One region of the Bradyrhizobium sp. UFLA06-06 genome, then DNA from elsewhere that is predicted to be linked to it. Evidence: predicted binding sites of a transcription regulator. Region 1 holds the regulator's gene; each other region holds the start of a gene.
The links. Region 1 encodes LexA, which represses DNA repair genes until DNA is damaged. Its sites were predicted from a motif close to TGTTCNNNNTGTGTTCNG; they were not measured.
Positions count from the first base shown of each region.

Region 2: IF803_RS22095 (ribonuclease T2) is a predicted target of LexA. The motif match lies at 2,733-2,750, and genes of this name have one in related genera.
Region 3: dinB (DNA polymerase IV) is a predicted target of LexA. The motif match lies at 1,669-1,686, and genes of this name have one in related genera.
Region 4: IF803_RS03105 (single-stranded DNA-binding protein) is a predicted target of LexA. The motif match lies at 2,368-2,385, and genes of this name have one in related genera.

Region 1 covers NZ_JADFUD010000005.1:34,582-38,791, reverse strand. The annotation lists gene IF803_RS05755 (ComEC/Rec2 family competence protein) at 1-1,122, shown strand, start outside; gene IF803_RS05750 (hypothetical protein) at 1,119-1,346, opposite strand; gene IF803_RS05745 (hypothetical protein) at 1,492-1,920, opposite strand; gene lexA (transcriptional repressor LexA) at 2,178-2,882, opposite strand; gene IF803_RS05735 (molybdopterin molybdotransferase MoeA) at 3,127-4,210, opposite strand, start outside.
Region 2 covers NZ_JADFUD010000025.1:91,836-96,045, reverse strand. The annotation lists gene IF803_RS22115 (TonB-dependent siderophore receptor) at 1-275, opposite strand, end outside; gene IF803_RS22110 (DUF3617 domain-containing protein) at 1,163-1,693, opposite strand; gene IF803_RS22105 (hypothetical protein) at 1,738-2,037, opposite strand; gene IF803_RS22100 (hypothetical protein) at 2,203-2,679, shown strand; gene IF803_RS22095 (ribonuclease T2) at 2,794-3,480, shown strand; gene IF803_RS22090 (23S rRNA (adenine(2030)-N(6))-methyltransferase RlmJ) at 3,714-4,210, shown strand, end outside.
Region 3 covers NZ_JADFUD010000001.1:409,762-413,971, reverse strand. The annotation lists gene IF803_RS01790 (hypothetical protein) at 35-244, opposite strand; gene dinB (DNA polymerase IV) at 359-1,606, opposite strand; gene IF803_RS01780 (hypothetical protein) at 1,861-2,292, shown strand; gene IF803_RS01775 (hypothetical protein) at 2,555-3,655, shown strand; gene IF803_RS01770 (tetratricopeptide repeat protein) at 3,812-4,210, opposite strand, start outside.
Region 4 covers NZ_JADFUD010000003.1:3,753-7,962, reverse strand. The annotation lists gene uvrA (excinuclease ABC subunit UvrA) at 1-91, opposite strand, end outside; gene IF803_RS03115 (outer membrane protein) at 442-1,101, opposite strand; gene IF803_RS03110 (outer membrane protein) at 1,361-2,107, opposite strand; gene IF803_RS03105 (single-stranded DNA-binding protein) at 2,556-3,047, shown strand; gene IF803_RS03100 (DUF2306 domain-containing protein) at 3,305-3,703, shown strand; gene gyrA (DNA gyrase subunit A) at 3,928-4,210, shown strand, end outside.

The DNA of each region.
Region 1 (4,210 bases):
GCAGCGCTGATCGTGCTCGCGATCGCGCCGGAAGCGCTGGTGCATCCCAGTTTCCAGATGTCGTTTGCCGCGACGCTCGGGCTGGTGGCGCTGGTGCAGATCGGGCTGCCGAACCTATTCGCGTCGCCCGACCATTCGGCGACCGCGCGCGTCGCGCTGTGGGGCGGACGTGAGCTCACGATGCTGATGCTGGCCTCGCTGGTGGCAGGGCTTGCGACGACGCCCTACGCCGCCTTCCATTTCCACCGCGTGACGCCCTACGGGTTGCTCGCCAACCTCGCGGCAATGCCTGTCGTGTCGGCGGTCGTGATGCCGGCCGGCCTGCTGGGGCTCCTCGCCATGCCGTTCGGCTTCGACGGCGTGTTCTGGGCGATCATGGGTCTTGGCATCGACTGGATGATCCTGGTGACGCAATGGGTCGCCGCACTCCCGGGCGCGGTCGGCCGCATGGCGGCGTTCGGCATCGGGCCGTTGATCGCAGCGAGCGCCGGCATCATCCTGCTCGGGCTGCTGCGCACGCCGTTGCGCTGGTCTGGCGCCGTGCTGCTCGTGATGGCCTCGGTCTGGGCGCTCAGGGTGCCGCAGCCGGACGTGCTGGTCTCCGGCGACGGGCGCAACGTCGCGGTGCGCGGCGGTGACGGGCGGCTGCATTTGATGCACAGCGCCAAGGATGCGTTCCTGGTCAAGGAGTGGTTGGCGGCGGACGCCGACGCGCGGACCGCCACCGATGCGTCGCTGGGCGAGGGCGTCTCCTGCGATGCCGGCGGTTGCGTGGCCCAGGGACCTGGCGGCGCCTTCGTCGCGCTCGCGACCCGGCCGGAGGCGCTGGCGGACGACTGCGAGCGCGCGGGCCTGATCGTAACGGCGCGGCCGGCGCCGCAGGGCTGCGCGGCGTCGGTGATCGATGCCGAGCGGCTGCGCCGCCACGGCGCGCTGGTGCTGCGGCGGATCAGGGACGGCTACGCCGTCGATGCGGTCAAGCCCGGCGGGATCGACCGGCCGTGGTCGCCGGCGGTTCCGGGCGACGGCGAGAGCGAAACGACGCTGCGTGCGCCGGCCGCTGCGCCGCGGCCCGCCGTGGACGCGACGCCGGCCGAGACCGATCTGCAGGGCGATGATTAGCGGTGGTCCGGCGAGGGGCCGCTCGGAAGCTCGAACAGGCCGAGATGGTATTCGTCGGAATCGGGGCCGGCGTCGGGCTTCTTGACGAGGGTAAAGGAAGCCTCGGGAAATTGCTCCCAGACTTTCAGGTCGTCGGCCGTCACCGTCAGCCAACCGAACCGGAACATGTAGCGGCCCGGTTCCGTGACGCGTCCAGCCTTTTGCCATGTGACCTTATCGACCACCGCGCACGTCCTCCGTGCCCGATGATGCGCCAAGGCGCCGGCCGACGCAAATCTCCCCATGCGCCCCGGAAGCGGAAGTCCGGGGTCGCCCGAAATTGCTTAGGTCATCCGCCGCCGAACAGCTCATTCCGCGGCGACGATGCGCTCAACCCAAAAACAGCGTTGCGAATGCGGAGGGCCGCCGCTCGACGACCTTCGGCTTGTGCTCGACCGGCGGATGCAGCGCCGGCAATTGCAGCACGCTGACGCGCTGTCCCTCGACCAGCTGGGTCACCAGGACATGGCTGCCGTCGGGGAATTCGACCGCGTCATGATGCCGATCGGGCACGTCGGGCTCGACTTCGTTGAATACGCCGACGCGATAGTTCAGCGTCTTGGTCCAGATCCAGCGGCTGTCGTAGCGAACGTTCTCGGCGAAAGCGAGCTCGGTGCCCGGCAGCATGCAGACCGCGACAGTGGGATCGTTCTCCGAAGCAAAGCCGCGGGTCGACGTGCCGCGGAACGTCGTCGTGATCAGCGTCTCTCCGACAATGGCGGGGCGCGATGCCACGGCGTGCAGACTATAGTCACACATCGGATGGCTCCTCATTTCGAGGTAGCGACCCGTGCCTCTCCTTGAGGCATTAGGGCCTCTACCAGAGTGGACGATAGCGAACGAGCTTCTGCTCGTTTCTGGGCGATTGTACGACTGGTCCGAGACCGCCTCCGATCACAAACACGCGACGCTGCGCGAGAGGTATCGGAGCGCATCGGGCAGGCCGTACGCTACACTATCATGCAAGGAACGATCCGACGTGTTGCTCGTTCCCGGCCGCCGCAAGTATTTGCAATTCAGTATTTGCGATAAAGCCCGATCAGCTTGCCTTGGATGCGGACCCGGTTCGGCGGCAGGATGCGCACTTCATAGGCGGTGTTGGCCGGCTCGAGCGCGATCGATGCGCCGCGGCGGCGGAAGCGCTTCAGGGTGGCTTCCTCCTCGTCGATCAGCGCCACCACGATGTCGCCGGTATTGGCGACGTCGTTGCGCTGGATCAGCGCCATGTCGCCGTCGAGGATGCCGGCATCGACCATCGAGTCGCCGCGCACCTCGAGCGCATAGTGCTCGCCGGCGCCGAGCATGTCGGGCGGCACGCTGATGGTGTGGCTGCGGGTCTGCAGCGCCTCGATCGGCGTACCGGCGGCGATCCGGCCCATCACGGGGACCGCGACCGGACGGTTGCCGTCGTCCTCGGCGATCGGCGGCGTGCTGGCGCGCCGGCCGAGGGTGCCTTCGATGACGCTGGGCGTGAAGCCGCGGCGGCCGTTGCCGCCGCCGGCCGACAGTTCGGGCAGCTTGATGACCTCGATGGCGCGGGCGCGGTTCGGCAGGCGGCGGATGAAGCCGCGCTCCTCCAGCGCAGTGATCAGGCGGTGGATACCGGACTTCGAGCGCAGGTCGAGCGCATCCTTCATCTCGTCGAAGGAGGGCGGTACGCCGGCCTCTTTCAGACGTTCATTGATGAAACGCAGAAGTTCGTACTGTTTGCGCGTGAGCATCTCGAGTATTCCCCCGGTTGATAGCGTCGTTCGATTCCGAGACTCTTCTGGCAGGGCCTGCAGGCGGGACCTGACCTCAGGAGCATGTGCTCGTTGCACCTGCTTCCACGCGGCTTCCCGATTGTAGACACCAGTACTCGAAACAAATCATGAACGGACACTATATGTTCGATATGTGTTCCGCAACCACTTAATTTCCGGTGAACGGATCAGGCAACGCACAATCGGCGGGGCGCGAAAAACCTTATTCGGGCAGTGTCAGGATCTCGCATTCGCTGCCTTTGACGGCCGCAGCCGCGAACGGCGGACGCACGAGAAGTGCCCGTGCCGCAGCGAGATTCCTGAGCAGCGACGAGTCCTGCTGCGTCACCGGCGTCGCGATCAGCGTGCCGTCCTCGCGCGCTTCGAGCCATGCACGCAGATAGTCCTCGCGCTGGTCGTTGGCGGCGAGGTCGCGGCCGAGCAGGGCGCTCGTGCGGCGATGATGAATCACTTTCCGGCCGTTCAGCGCCCGAATCAACGGCACCAGGAACAGGAAGGCGCAGACATAGGACGACACCGGATTGCCGGGCAGGCCGATCACCCGCATCGCGCCGAGCCGGCCATGCATCATCGGCTTGCCGGGCCGCATCGCAATCCGCCAGAACGTCATGTCGACGCCCTCGGCTTCCAGCGACCGTTTGACGAGATCGTGGTCGCCGACCGAGGCGCCGCCTGTCGTGATGAGGACATCGGCGCCGGCCTCGCGCGCCCGGCGGATGCCGGCCGTGGTCGCCTCCACCGTGTCGGCGGCAACGCCGAGGTCGACGGTCTCGGCGCCCTCGGCGCGCGCCAGCGCCCGCAGCGCGTAGCCGTTGGAATAGACGATCTGGCCGGGCCCGGGCTGCGAGCCCGGCATCACCAGCTCGTCGCCGGTCGCCAGCACCGCGACCTTCGGGCGGCGGCGCACCGCAAGTTCCGGATAGTTCATGGCGGCCGCCAGCGACAGCGCGCGGTCGGACAGGCGGCTGCCGCCGCTGAGCAGCACCTCGCCGGCACGGAAGTCGACCCCGGCCGGGCGGATGTGCCGTCCGACGCTGGCGGTCTCCGTGATCGTGATGTGGTCGCCGCCGTCGACGGCGGTGTCTTCCTGGATGATCACCGCGTCGGCGCCATTGGGGATCACGCCGCCGGTGAAGATCCGCACCGCCTCGCCGGCGCCGACCGTCCGCTCGAACGGCCGGCCGGCGGCGACTTCGCCGATCACCTTGAGCCGGGCCTTTAGATCAGCCGCATCGGCGGCGCGCACCGCATAGCCGTCCATCGCCGACATCGGCTGCGGCGGCTGG
Region 2 (4,210 bases), on a different contig from region 1:
CGATCCCGAAGCTCCTTTTGCGTGACGACCGAAAGCGACTGCGGCGTTTCGATCAGCGCTGTGCTGGTCTTGGTGCCGGCCGTGCTGGCGGTCGCGACGTAACCCGTCGTCGTACCGATCGCGCCACCTGTGCCTTGCGACCGCGGAGCCTGACTCTGAGCGGGCGCCGCGGCATTGCGGCGCCGGTTCGCCGCGACCGCGCGCGAAGCCCTGGTATTCTGACTTGAAACGACGGCACCGCGCTTCTTTGCGGCGCCGGGTTCATCCACCGTCACTGCGGGAAGTTCGCTGACATTGTTCTGCGGAGGACTGCTCTGCGCCTGAGCGCAAGCGACGTCTGAGCCCATTGGCACAAGCGCGACCGAACCGAGCAGCGCTGCATTGATCGCAGCATTTGATGCAAGCAAGCCGCGCTTGCACCGCAACGAAGCCATTCCCACCGAACAAATCCCCACATTGCCTTACGCTGACATCGATCGAGTCGCGTTCGCGACAAGGCCGGCATCGATTGGGGCGGACTACTATCGGCGGGATGAACGAAATTCCACACGCGCAAAATAGAATCCATTGAAACGCACACGATGCGAAACACTGGAGCGATTCAAGTTGCGCAACACTGGAAGGGTTCAAAACGACATGTTGGTGCATCACGCTTCCGACACGACGAACGCGATGCGCGTCGTCGCTCGCAGAGAGTCTCGAACGCGACGCACTCGGTGATCATTCAATGATGTTGCATCCGGTCGACGTCATCGCGCGCCAAGGAGCGCACGAACGCGGCGAACCGTCATCCCCGCGCAAAGGCTATCGCCATTTCGTGGCGGTGTGCCCATGGCCATCCTTCGAGACGCCCGCCTTCGGCGGGCTCCTCAGGATGAGGTCTTGTTCTGCGGCACAATAGTAGACCCTCATGGTGAGGAGCGCCGCTTGCGGCGCGTCTCGAACCACGAGGCCAAGCACTTGCGCGGTCGCCAAGGGGCATATGCGATAGCCCTTGGGGGTGACCGGGAGGGATCGGATGGATTGCGCATCGCCTCAGCGCAAGATTGCTCCGCATTTTCGTCGCGAACTGCTCGTAATGACGGTGATGCGAAGCGGCACAGCCTCTCGGCATGCGAGGCGATGTATTCAGTCGCGCGGCAACGGCCGAATGCGCTGCGCGCTACTTCTGCTTGGGCAGGAGGCCCTTCAGCTTTTCCATGTCCTTGACGTTCATCTTCATGCCGCCGGGCATGATGATGTCACCGGCCTTCTGGTCGCTCTTGCAGGCGCCGAGCCACTTCGCCTCGATGGTCATCGTGGTGTCGCGCGAGCCGGCCGCGCCGCCCTCGGCATGCGAGGTGCTCTTCACCGTGTAGGCGGAATTGAAATCGCCGACGATCTCGGCATGGCTCTGCATCGTCATGCCGGCGACGCTGCAGACGCTGTCGCTGACATAGCCGGTCGCGGTCTTCTGGATATCCTGCTTGGAGCAGACTTCCTTGGCCATCGGCGAGGCCGCCGCGCTCATCTCCTTGTCGGTGGTCTCGTCGGTGCAGTGCTGCATGGTGATTTCCGGCATCGGCCCGCCGGTGCGCACCATTTTCATCTCCCACAGGCCGGCCTTGCGGATCGGCAGGTCGACGGCACTTGCGGCGCCAACGGACAGGACAAGGCACACAGCCGAACCAAGCAAGGCAAGCTGTCGGGTCATGCGGTTGGCTCCCCGGCTGAACGATCGAAAGATTTGAAGCGCGCTCAGTAGAGCGTGCGCAGCGGCCTCTGGGCCGCGCCATAGGGCACCCAGCGACAGGCGAAAGAGATGTAGCCGCCCGGATAGTTCTGCATCGCAAGGAACTTGACCACCTTGCCGTAGGAGGCGCAGTGATCGACGGCGAGCTGCCGGGCGTCGCTCTGGGTCGCCAGCGCATAGGCGATGATACCGCCGGTATCGTTGCCCTTGAACGGCGGTACCGGCTGCATCCAATCCGCCCGCGCCGGCACAACGGCCAGCATCCCGCAAACGGCAACCAGGCACGCGGCCAATTTCCTTCGCATCGCAGACTCCATTTCGCTGAGACCAACATAGAGTGCGCCGGCGACCGTGAAAAGAACGAGCCGGCTCCCCAAGGTGGACTTCTCCGCAGGTGTTGCCGCGCTGCACTTGACCTTGCCGAGGCTTCGCGGCACCGTCCGCGGCATCGGATAATCGGGTGGATTCCCATGCGCAACCTGTTCAGCTCCCGCAATAAACTCGGCCGCAAGCTCGGCCTCGGCGCCGCACTCGTGGTCGGCACGCTGGCGTTCGGGGGCACGGCCCAGGCCGCCAATCCGTTCGAAATGAACTTTTGGCTGTCCGGCCCGCGCTATGACGGCAATGTGGCCCCATGCGAGAAGGCCCTGACGGTCATCAGCACGCAATTCCAGGAAAAGGAAGCGACCTTCTGGAATTCGCCGCTCGTGATCACCGGCTTCAACGGGATTCACGAAACCGCCTTCCGTCCCTGGCAGTCCGACAATATTCCGCGCCGCTATTGCAGCGGCGAGGCGATGCTGAGCGACGGCAAGGTGCGCAAGGTGCACTATTCGATCATCGAGGACGGCGGCTTTGCCAGCATCAATCAGGGCGTCGAATGGTGCGTCGCGGGGCTCGACCGCAACTGGGCCTATAACCCGTCCTGCAAGGCCGCCCGGCCCTGATCTCCGACCAGACTGCTAAAGCAGGAGCCGCCGCCATTTGGACGGCGGCTTTTTGTTCTTGAAATGTTCTCGCGGCCTGCTAGGTTCTGGGCGGTCGAGTGAGGGGAGCGTTTGATGCCTCGGTTGGACACAATTTCCCGATTTTTGATTTCGGTTGCCATTATTCTGTGCGGTGCGGTTGGGGCCTCGGCCCAGGATCGCCGCCAGAATGCGCCCGGTGAGTTCGATTTCTATGTGCTGTCGCTGTCGTGGTCGCCCTCGTTCTGCGAGGCGGCGAGCGAGCGTGGCAACAACGGCCGCGGCACGCAGGCGCAGTGCGGCGGACGGCCCTATTCCTTCGTGGTGCACGGCCTGTGGCCGCAATATGAGCGGGGCTTTCCGGAATACTGCCAGCGGCCCTCGCCGCGACTCGCCCGCAGCATCATGAGCTCGATGCTCGACCTGATGCCGGCGCCCGGGCTGATCTACAATGAGTGGGACAAGCACGGCACCTGCTCCGGTCTCGGCGAACGCGCCTATTTCGAAGCCATCCGCAAGGCCCGCGCCACGGTGAAGATCCCCGAGGAATTCCTGCAATTGTCGGAGCCGAAGACGGTCGCGCCCGACGAGCTGGAGGCTGCGTTCATCAAGGTCAATCCGGGCCTCAGCAACTCCGCAATCTCGGTGACCTGCGACAGCAAGCGGCTCAGCGAGGTGCGGATCTGCCTCAGCAAGGATCTGCAATTCCGCTCCTGCGAGGAAATCGATCGCCGCGCCTGCCGCCGCGATCAGGTGCTGATGCCGCCGGTTCGCGGCGGCTGACGCTCTGGGTCATGGCCGGCAGACCCGTGCCGCGCGTCGTCGCGCAGAACGTCCCGGCCACCTGCGCCATCGCGAAACAAGCAAGATAAGGCGCAGATGCCCGCGAGCCGGCTACGCCAAGGCTTCGCCGAGCTCGGGTGGTAACCCCGCCGAAGCTTTAGCGAAGGCCGGGACAAGCCCGGGCATGACGAGTACAACATGCGCACCCTTTGGGAGCGCAGTACGATCATCACATGAACTACCGTCACGCCTTTCATGCCGGCAGCTTTGCCGACGTCATCAAGCACATCGTGCTGGTGCGCATGCTCACCTATCTGCAGGACAAGCAGGCGCCGTTCCGCGTCATCGACACCCATGCCGGCGCCGGCCTCTATGATTTGACGTCGAGCGAAGCGCAGCGCGGCGGCGAATGGCTCACCGGCATCGCGCGGCTGATGCAGGCGCGGCTCTCCGACAAGGCGTTGCCGCTGATCGCGCCCTATCTCGACATCATCAGGGCATTCAATCCGAGGGGCGAGCTGAAAGCCTATCCGGGTTCGCCGTTGATTGCGCGGGCGCTGCTGCGTCCGCAAGATCGCCTCACCGCCTGCGAGATCGAACCGACGGCGCGCAAACAACTGATCGACGCCTTGCGACGTGACGCGCAAGCGCGCGTCGTCGATCTCGACGGCTGGATGGCGCTGCCCGCATTCGTGCCGCCGAACGAACGGCGCGGCCTGGTGCTGATCGA
Region 3 (4,210 bases), on a different contig from region 1:
AGGGTGTGAGCGATGGCGCGCTCATCCCGATCGCCTAGGTCAGCATCGAGATGATCGACTGAAGCTGATCGGATGCTGACGTCACGAGCCCGTCGAACGATGTCTGGCCGTGAGCTGCGGCTCGCAGGATGCATTCTGCCACTGCGGCCTTGAGACCGAACACGGATTGATCCGCCGGGACGCTTGCCATGACCGCATCCAACGCATCGCGCATCGTCTGGATCAGTTCGGCGCTGTGCTTCATGGCTGTCCCTCCGCAGGCTCAAAATAAGCCGGCGGTGCGGGGTCGCCACTCACAAGCGCGCGATTCCAAATTTCCTTTTCTTAATGCAGTGACAGGTACGTGAACCGGCGAGCGCTAGAGGTCTCTCTCGGCAAGCTTGCGGAACGCATCGGGCACCGAATGAACCGCCTCCAGCGCGGCTGAACCATATCCGATCGCCTCCCAGCCAAAGCGATCGCGGATCTTGTCGATCGCACGGTCCGCCGCCCAGCGGGCCATCCCTGTCGGGCTTCCAGGGCGAAGCGCTTCGTCCGCCAGTCCGAGTGGAAGCTCCAGCGCAAGATCCCAATGCTCCTCGAGATGCGACACCGAGATCGCCAGCAGCGAGATGATCTTCTCGCCGGGATGGTCGGCAAGGGCGGCGCGCACCAGATTCTCGGCGAGCCGGGCCAGGACGATGGTCGTGCACACCGGCGCATCGAGCGTCATCGAGCGCGTCACCGACTTCAGGTCGGCGAAGCGGACGCGCACCGTCACGGTTCGTCCAGGCCGTGACTTCGCCCGAAGCCGCGTGGCGACGCGGTCGGCGAGATGAAGCAACGTTGGCCGGATGACCTGCTCGATCGCAGGCTTTCGGCCAAGTGCCGATTGTGCTCCTGCCGATCGCGCACGCCGGTGTGGCCTGAGCTGTCGCGGATCGCGATTCCAGGCCAGCGCGGCGAGTTTCTCGCCCGCTGCCGGACCGAGCAAATGCGTCAGCGACCGTTCCGACAATTTGGCGAGCTGACCGATCGTCGCAACGCCGATCGCGTCCAGCCGGGTCCTGGTGACCGGCCCTACCCCCCACATCAACTCAACCGGCAATTCGTGAAGGAAGCTTAGCTCGGCGTCGGGATCAACGACGACAAGCCCGTCGGGCTTTGCGACCTGCGAGGCGATCTTCGCCAGATGCTTGGTGCGGGCGACGCCGACCGAGATCGGAAGGCCGAGCTCGGTGCGCACGCGCCACCGGATCGACGCGGCTATTTCGGCAGGCGTTCCGAACAGGTGGGTACAGCCGGCAACATCCGCAAACGCCTCGTCGATCGAAATTCGCTCGACCAGCGGCGTGAAGTCGCCAATCACCTTGATGGCCGCGTCGCCCAGCCGCTGGTAATCGCTGAAATGGCCGCCGACGAAAACGAGTTGCGGGCACAGTTGGCGCGCTTCCCGCCCCGACATGCCGCCATGCACCCCGAAGGCCTTCGCCTCATAGGACGCCGCAAGCACAACCCCGCCCCCGACGGCGATCGGCTTGCCGCGCAGCGACGGCTCGAGCAGTTGCTCGACCGATGCGTAAAATGCATCCAGGTCCGCATGAAAGATGGTGGCTGCGGCTGCCATCTCGACCCGTTCATCCCTTGACCTGACCGAAGCCGCCCGTCTCCGGACGTGGAAATTGACAATAGAACAAAATAGGAACATTCTGGAATCGAGTCAATCCAGCACGCGTCGTCGCGGCCGCTGGCGCCGCGAACGGTCGTCAACGCGCGCCGCCACTACGCGCGCTTGCCGCGCGAGGGGATCTGCCGGCACTTCCTTCAGCCGGCTTCGCCCCATCGCCCCCGGTCTCGGCCCGCGGGAGATCGAAGTGGGAGTTGCTGCGAGGCATCGACGCAGGGCATATCGGCGGATCGTTCGAGATGCATGACGGCGGCTACTGCGATGGACGACCGCACGCAGCTTGCGCGTATTGCCGCACCGGCTCACTCATCAGCCGGCCGACTTTGCCGCGCAGGGCTTTTTCGGCTAGATATTTTGCAATGACCGACCAATCTCATCAGGTGGACTTCCAAGCTGCGGCCCACCTCTACAAATGGCCTTCGCTCAACAACTCGAGGCGAGAGGATCGCGCGCCCTATATGGTCGTCAACGGAACGCTCGACCAATGCATTCGGGATTTCATGGGCAAGCCCGAGAAGACGCGACATCTTTACGAGATCCGGACCAAGTCGCAGCCTCCCCTCGTCCCCGACGTGTTGTCACCCGAGCATGTGATCGAGCTCTCCAGGCTTCGCGAGTTTCTCTGAGGCGCGCAGCGAACGTGATCCCGACGCGTCTCGTTTGCGGAGCGACTTATCCATCTGTCGTAGGTCTGGTGCCGGATTGTTTGCCCCTTGGGGAGCCGGTACACTTTGACTCCCTGACTGACCGACGTCCGTGCCGGCATGATTGATCCGCTTCGACCCCGCTGAGGCCCGCACGTCGCCTGCACGGGAGGGGAACGGCCGCATGGCCGGTTGATGGGGCATCGCGAGGCGCCGCATGAGGTTCAATCTGGCGATCCTGAGTGTGCTGGCCGCAAGGCCCGGGGAGCGGATCGCGATCGACGAGGTCAGCCGCGAGGTCAAGCGCATGATCGCGGCCGGCGATGAGGCCACGCAGTCGAAGCGGCCGTCCGAGCTTGGCGACGCCGACGTCTTCCAATCGGGATGGGCATCGATCAACGATGCGGGCCTGCAGATCACCGATTCGGGGCTCTCGCTGTGGCGCTCGCTTGAAGCCTCCCGCATCGAACAAGGACTCAATGAACAGGAAACGGAACGATTGAACGCTGTTGCATCCGACACGCGCCATTCAGGTGCGGACACCGCGATCGACCGTCCCGACGGCGTTGATCTCGAGCTCCCCGGCATGGCGCCCGAGGACCGCGACGACCGCCAGCCATCTAGCGAGGGCCGTTCGACCACGGCTCCCGACATCCTCTCGGGCGACTCTCCGATCATCCCTGCGCCTGCATTCGGCTCGTTTCAAGACACGAACCGAACGGCTTCGCGGCTATCCGGTCTGGTCAGCTTGCTCGGCACGACCATGCCCAAATTCGCCGCCGCGCGGCGACGGCGATCCGCGGAGGATGTCCGGGATCGTCGTGCCGATCGTCGAGGCGGATTGACGGGGCTGGCGGTGGCGTGCCTCAGCCTGATCTCGGTCGTGGCTTGCGTTGCCGCCGCGATAGCACTTGGTCAGCTCACTTCGCTGAAGTCGGACATTGCCGCCTTGCGACGGGAAATCGCGCCGCTGAGGGAACGCCTCGCCAGACTCGAACAGGTCGAAGTCGCAAAACGCGATGCCGCCCAGCAGGAAGATGCGCAGAACAGGGCCGAGGCGGAGAAGAAGCTGACTGACGGCGCAGGCGAACAGGCCGCGCTCAGCCTCTCGCGTGAAGAGATTCAGTTGATAAGGGAGTACATCAAGGCAGCGCCTTCGGCCGGCGCAGCTGTCGCGCCGATCAACGTCGGCGATCCCATCACGGGCGGAATGATTCCGCTGCCTTCATCGCTGACGGAGAAGCTGCCGCGCCTTCTCGGCGCGAGATTTGCGACCCGCAACGGTGCCATCATCATCAGCACGCGAAGCAGCCGCCGCGTCGATGCCGTGCTGATGCCGAACTAGATCGTGGCGAGGTCAAGTCGCAGGAGCGAGCTGCCAAAATATCGAAAACAACCCCATGCAAAGGAGCCGGCGGACCCGGCAACTCGACGCGTTGGGCAAAATTGGGTATTATCATACCTCTAAAAATCGTGCAGAGGCTCGTGAACCGCTGTCAACCTACGGCTGATTATTCGGCGGACGCTCGATGAACTTCCGGCTGCCGTTGAGAAGCTCGAGGTTGTTGGCGATGACGGGGTTACCCGGATCGAGCGAATACGCCTTCTCGAACTTCCGCCGCGCGCCGCTCAGATTGCCGCGCAGCATGAGGGAGTAGCCCTGGTCGTTGAGGATCTGGACGGTCTCGCCGCCAAGCCGGATCGCCTGCGCATAGGCCTGATCGGCAAGATCGAAGCGGCGCAGCTTGTCATAGCTCGCCGCGAGGCCGACCCAGGCCGTCACGTCCTTCGGCGCCTTCTCGACCGCATCCTTGAAATAGCGCTGCGAGATTCCGTAATTGCCGCGGTTGTAGTGCTCGAGCCCCATCCGCACCGGTTCGTCGGAGGGATAGTATTTGAC
Region 4 (4,210 bases), on a different contig from region 1:
TCAGATTGTGTTCGCGCGCGCCACGGATCGTGATGGCGCGCGATGAGGAGCCGGCGTTCTGTTGGCGCTTCGCCTTGAGCACTTCATCCATAGCGACAGTTCCGGGCGCATGCTTGGGCGCCTTTTGGGCGCGCATCGCCGGTGATGCCGGGACCCTGCGCCGATGGGGGTGTGAAGACTGGAACGTAGGAAGAACGGCCGACAATTTCCAGTGCTGAGTCGCGTCCATCAACGGATAGTTTGCCTGATGGCAGCAGCCGTCAGCAGCGCCGGTTCCGCGAGAGCCTTTCCCGTTCCGATGGAATCGGAACGGCGGCTCCAGATTCCTGCTTTGACGCGTTTTCTTGACGCGAACCGGAATCCGCTTCGCTCGAAAACGCTCTTACGCAAAAAGGCCGGCGCGAGGCCGGCCTTTCCGTGCGATCCGACCGCAGATCAATCTTAGTACTTGGCGACGATCGGGCCGCCGAAGTGATAGTTCACGCCGAACTGGGCGCTGTGCAGTTCGAGCGTACCGGACGGCACGCCGAAATAGTTCTCGCTGTCGAGGCTGCGATACAGGTATTCGCCCTTGATCGACCACTGCGGCGCGATGAACGCCTCGACGCCGGCGCCGACGGTCCAGCCGGAGTGGAAGTTGCTCTGCGAGGCGGTCACGCCGAGCGCGGTGACGCTGACCTCATTGTTGGCCCAGGCGTAGCCGCCGGTGCCGTAAAACAGCACCTTGTCGACGGCAAAGCCGAAGCGGCCGCGCACGGTGCCGAGCGAGTCGATCTTGCTCCGGGCGGTGACGCCCAGCGTCGAGACCGACGCGTCGATGTCAGCGCCTGCAGCGTCGACCTCGAGGCCGTACACGATGTTGCCGGCCTGCCAGTTATAGCCGATGGTGCCGCCGCCGAAGCCGCCTTCCATGCTCGGGGTGCCGGAGTTCTCGCTGGCGTAGCCGCCGAAGCCGCCGACGTAGAAGCCGGTCCAGTTGTAGATCGCGGCCGGCGGCGGAGCCTTCACGTAGGGGGCGCGAGCCGCCATGTCGGCGGCCATCGCAGGCGCAAAAGCGCTCAGTGCAAACAAGCCGGCCGATGCCAGCAAAACATTCCTGATTTTCAAAGTCCGAGTCCCGTTTTTCTTGCCCATTTTCTTGTTGTCCCTTCAAAGATTTTGAAGAGAGCGTCACAGCAGTGTCGCGTGACGCGAGGTGCTTCTACAGAGAAATGCCGGAAGGTGTGTATCCGCGAAACCACAACGCACCGAAAACGCTCGCGGCGAGGTGCACGCGCATACGCAACGAAAAAGCCGGCGCGCAAACAAAAAGGCCGGCGCGAGGCCGGCCTTTCGTCTGGATCAAATCGGCTTGGCGCGATCAGTACCGCGCAACGACCGGGCCACCCCACTTGTAGTTCACGCGGACGGTAACGAGGTCGACGTCCTGACGATCACGGATGGTGCTGTTCAGCGTGCCGTTGGGGGCGATCAGGTTGTAGGTCTTGTCCTGCATGAACAGGTGGTCGTATTCGATGCCTGCGGTCCAGTTCGGCGCGAAGCCAACTTCGATGCCGGCGCCGACGGTGCCGCCCCAGCGGGTGTCGCTTGCGCTGCCGACCAGCACGCCGGTCGGGGTGAAGTAGGTGTTGAAGCGGTTGTCGGTCAGCGCCGCGCCGCCCTTGGCGTAGAGCAGCACGTTGTTGACGGCGTAACCGATCTGGCCGGTGAACAGCCCGAACGCGTCGATCTTGGACTGGTTGGTGAACAGGCCCGGGAAGATCGCGCTGCCGTTGCTGCCCTTCAGGTCAGCCCAGTCGCCCTGCGCTTCAAGGCCGAACACCCAGGCGCCGGCCTGCCAGCGATAGCCGATCTGGCCACCAGCGACGCCGCCCGTTGCGTCATGGCAACCGTCCGAGGCGAGGAAGATGCCGGCCGGGAGCTGGTCCCAGCAATTGTGGCTCGAGCCCCAGCCGCCGTTGGCGCCGATGTAGAAACCGGTCCAGTCATAGATCGGGGCAACCACGGGCGGCGGCGCCTTGGTGTAGGGGCGCGCAGCGAGATCGGCGGCCGCTGCAGGTGCAGCAAACGCAATCAGAGCAACCGTACCGAGCAAAAACTTCTTCATTATCAGTCCCCCAATTCCCCGATCGGCTTCCAAACGGTCCCGAAGCACGATCCCAGACGCGAGCGCCCGCGCCATGATTGGAGCTATACGCTGATTCAACCGGAAACGCAGTCTCCCAAATGCAACACTCGCGGGAGAAGTAATGATAAGGCAAACTACTGATTTGTTTGTTGTTTTTCCAAATCTCGCTGCCCGGCGTCGGCCGGCGTCGAGATCGACTGCCGCTCTGTCGGCATTGGCCGCTTCTACGGCTGGTTGTGGCGAACAAAACTGGAACAATTCCGGATGCGATGCTATATCTCGAATATCGTGGATAACCGGCGCGACGGCAAAGGCGGCGAGCCGGCACCGGCGTATAGGGTCATCCACGACGCCTGCGACGTAAGTGGCGAAGGTTGAGAGTGGCGGCCGATGTCCGGACGCCCGGTTTTTGAGTGGAGATGATGCGATGGCAGGAAGCGTGAACAAGGTGATCCTGGTGGGAAATCTCGGCAAGGATCCGGAAATCCGGCGGACGCAGGACGGCCGTCCGATCGCAAACCTTTCCATCGCCACCTCGGAAACCTGGCGCGACAAGGGCACCGGCGAGCGCAAGGAAAAGACCGAGTGGCACCGCGTCGTGATCTTCAACGAGGGCCTCTGCAAGGTCGCCGAGCAGTATCTGAAGAAGGGCGCCAAGGTGTACATCGAGGGTCAGCTGCAGACCCGCAAATGGACCGACCAGAGCGGCGTCGAGAAGTACTCGACCGAAGTCGTGCTGCAGGGCTTCAACTCCAACCTCACCATGCTCGACGGGCGCGGCGGCGGAGGCAGCAGCTTCTCCGATGATGGCGGTAGCGATTTCGGCTCGTCCGGACCGGTCAGCTCGGCGCCGCGCCGCGCCGTCGCCGCGGGCGGCGGCAGCCGCAACAGCGACATGGACGACGACATCCCGTTCTGAGGGGACGTCGCGCCTTTATCCATTCCGTCAGGCGCCGTTCCGTGAAGATCATTTCCCGGAACGGTCGTTGCGATCCGGGGCGGCAATCTCCTCGTGTGGATTATGAGGATAACCCCGTAACCATCTGCTAGAACGGCGGTGGTCCACGTGCGGTGATGCGGGTTCCCTGAACTTTGACACAGGCCGATGTAAATGATATTTACATTGACCTGCGGCATTTGATGTCTGGCCGCGAGATTCACTCGAGGGCCGCCATCATGAGCCTCGCGCCATTGCTCGACGCCGCGCCTGCGATCCCGCTTCATGCCTTTGCCGCGATGGCCGCCTTCGTGCTCGGCTCCATCCAGCTCGCCGCCCCCAAGGGCACGCTGCCGCACCGGACCCTGGGTTGGATCTGGGTGATCCTGATGCTGGTGGTCGCCGGAAGCTCGTTCTGGATCCATCAGATCCAGCTGGTCGGTCCCTGGAGCCCGATCCACCTGCTGTCGATCTTCTCGCTCGCCATGCTGGTGCTCGGCGTGACGGCGGCGCGGAGCCACGATGTCCGCCGCCACAGGTTCACGATGATCGGCATCTTCTTCGGCGCACTGCTCATCGCCGGACTGTTCACCTTCATGCCCGGGCGGATCATGCATGCGGTGGTTTTCGGCCACTGACGGGAGAGGCGAGTAGCGAATGGCGAGTGGCGAACAGGGATTTTTCCATTCGCTATTCGCCATTCGCTACGCGCTTCCCGACCAAGCAGCCGGAACCTCGGCGCTCCACCCGTAAGTGCATGAAAAAACGAAGGGAAAAACGGCTTGCCGGAGCCGCGCAAGGGTGGTTATCAGGCCTTCGATGGTCTATATGATTCCCCAGTAGAACTGACCGGATTTCCCCTTTGTCCGATAACGACGACCACAAGCCCGGCGAGCCGCCGGGACCCTCAGATATTCGTCCCGTTTCCATTCTCGACGAGATGAAGAAGTCCTACCTCGATTACGCGATGAGCGTGATCGTGTCGCGTGCGCTGCCCGATGCGCGCGACGGGCTCAAGCCGGTGCACCGGCGCATCCTCTATTCGATGCATGAGCAGGGACATACGCCGGACAAGAAATACGTGAAATCCGCGCGCGTCGTCGGCGACGTGATCGGTAAATATCACCCGCATGGCGACCAGTCGA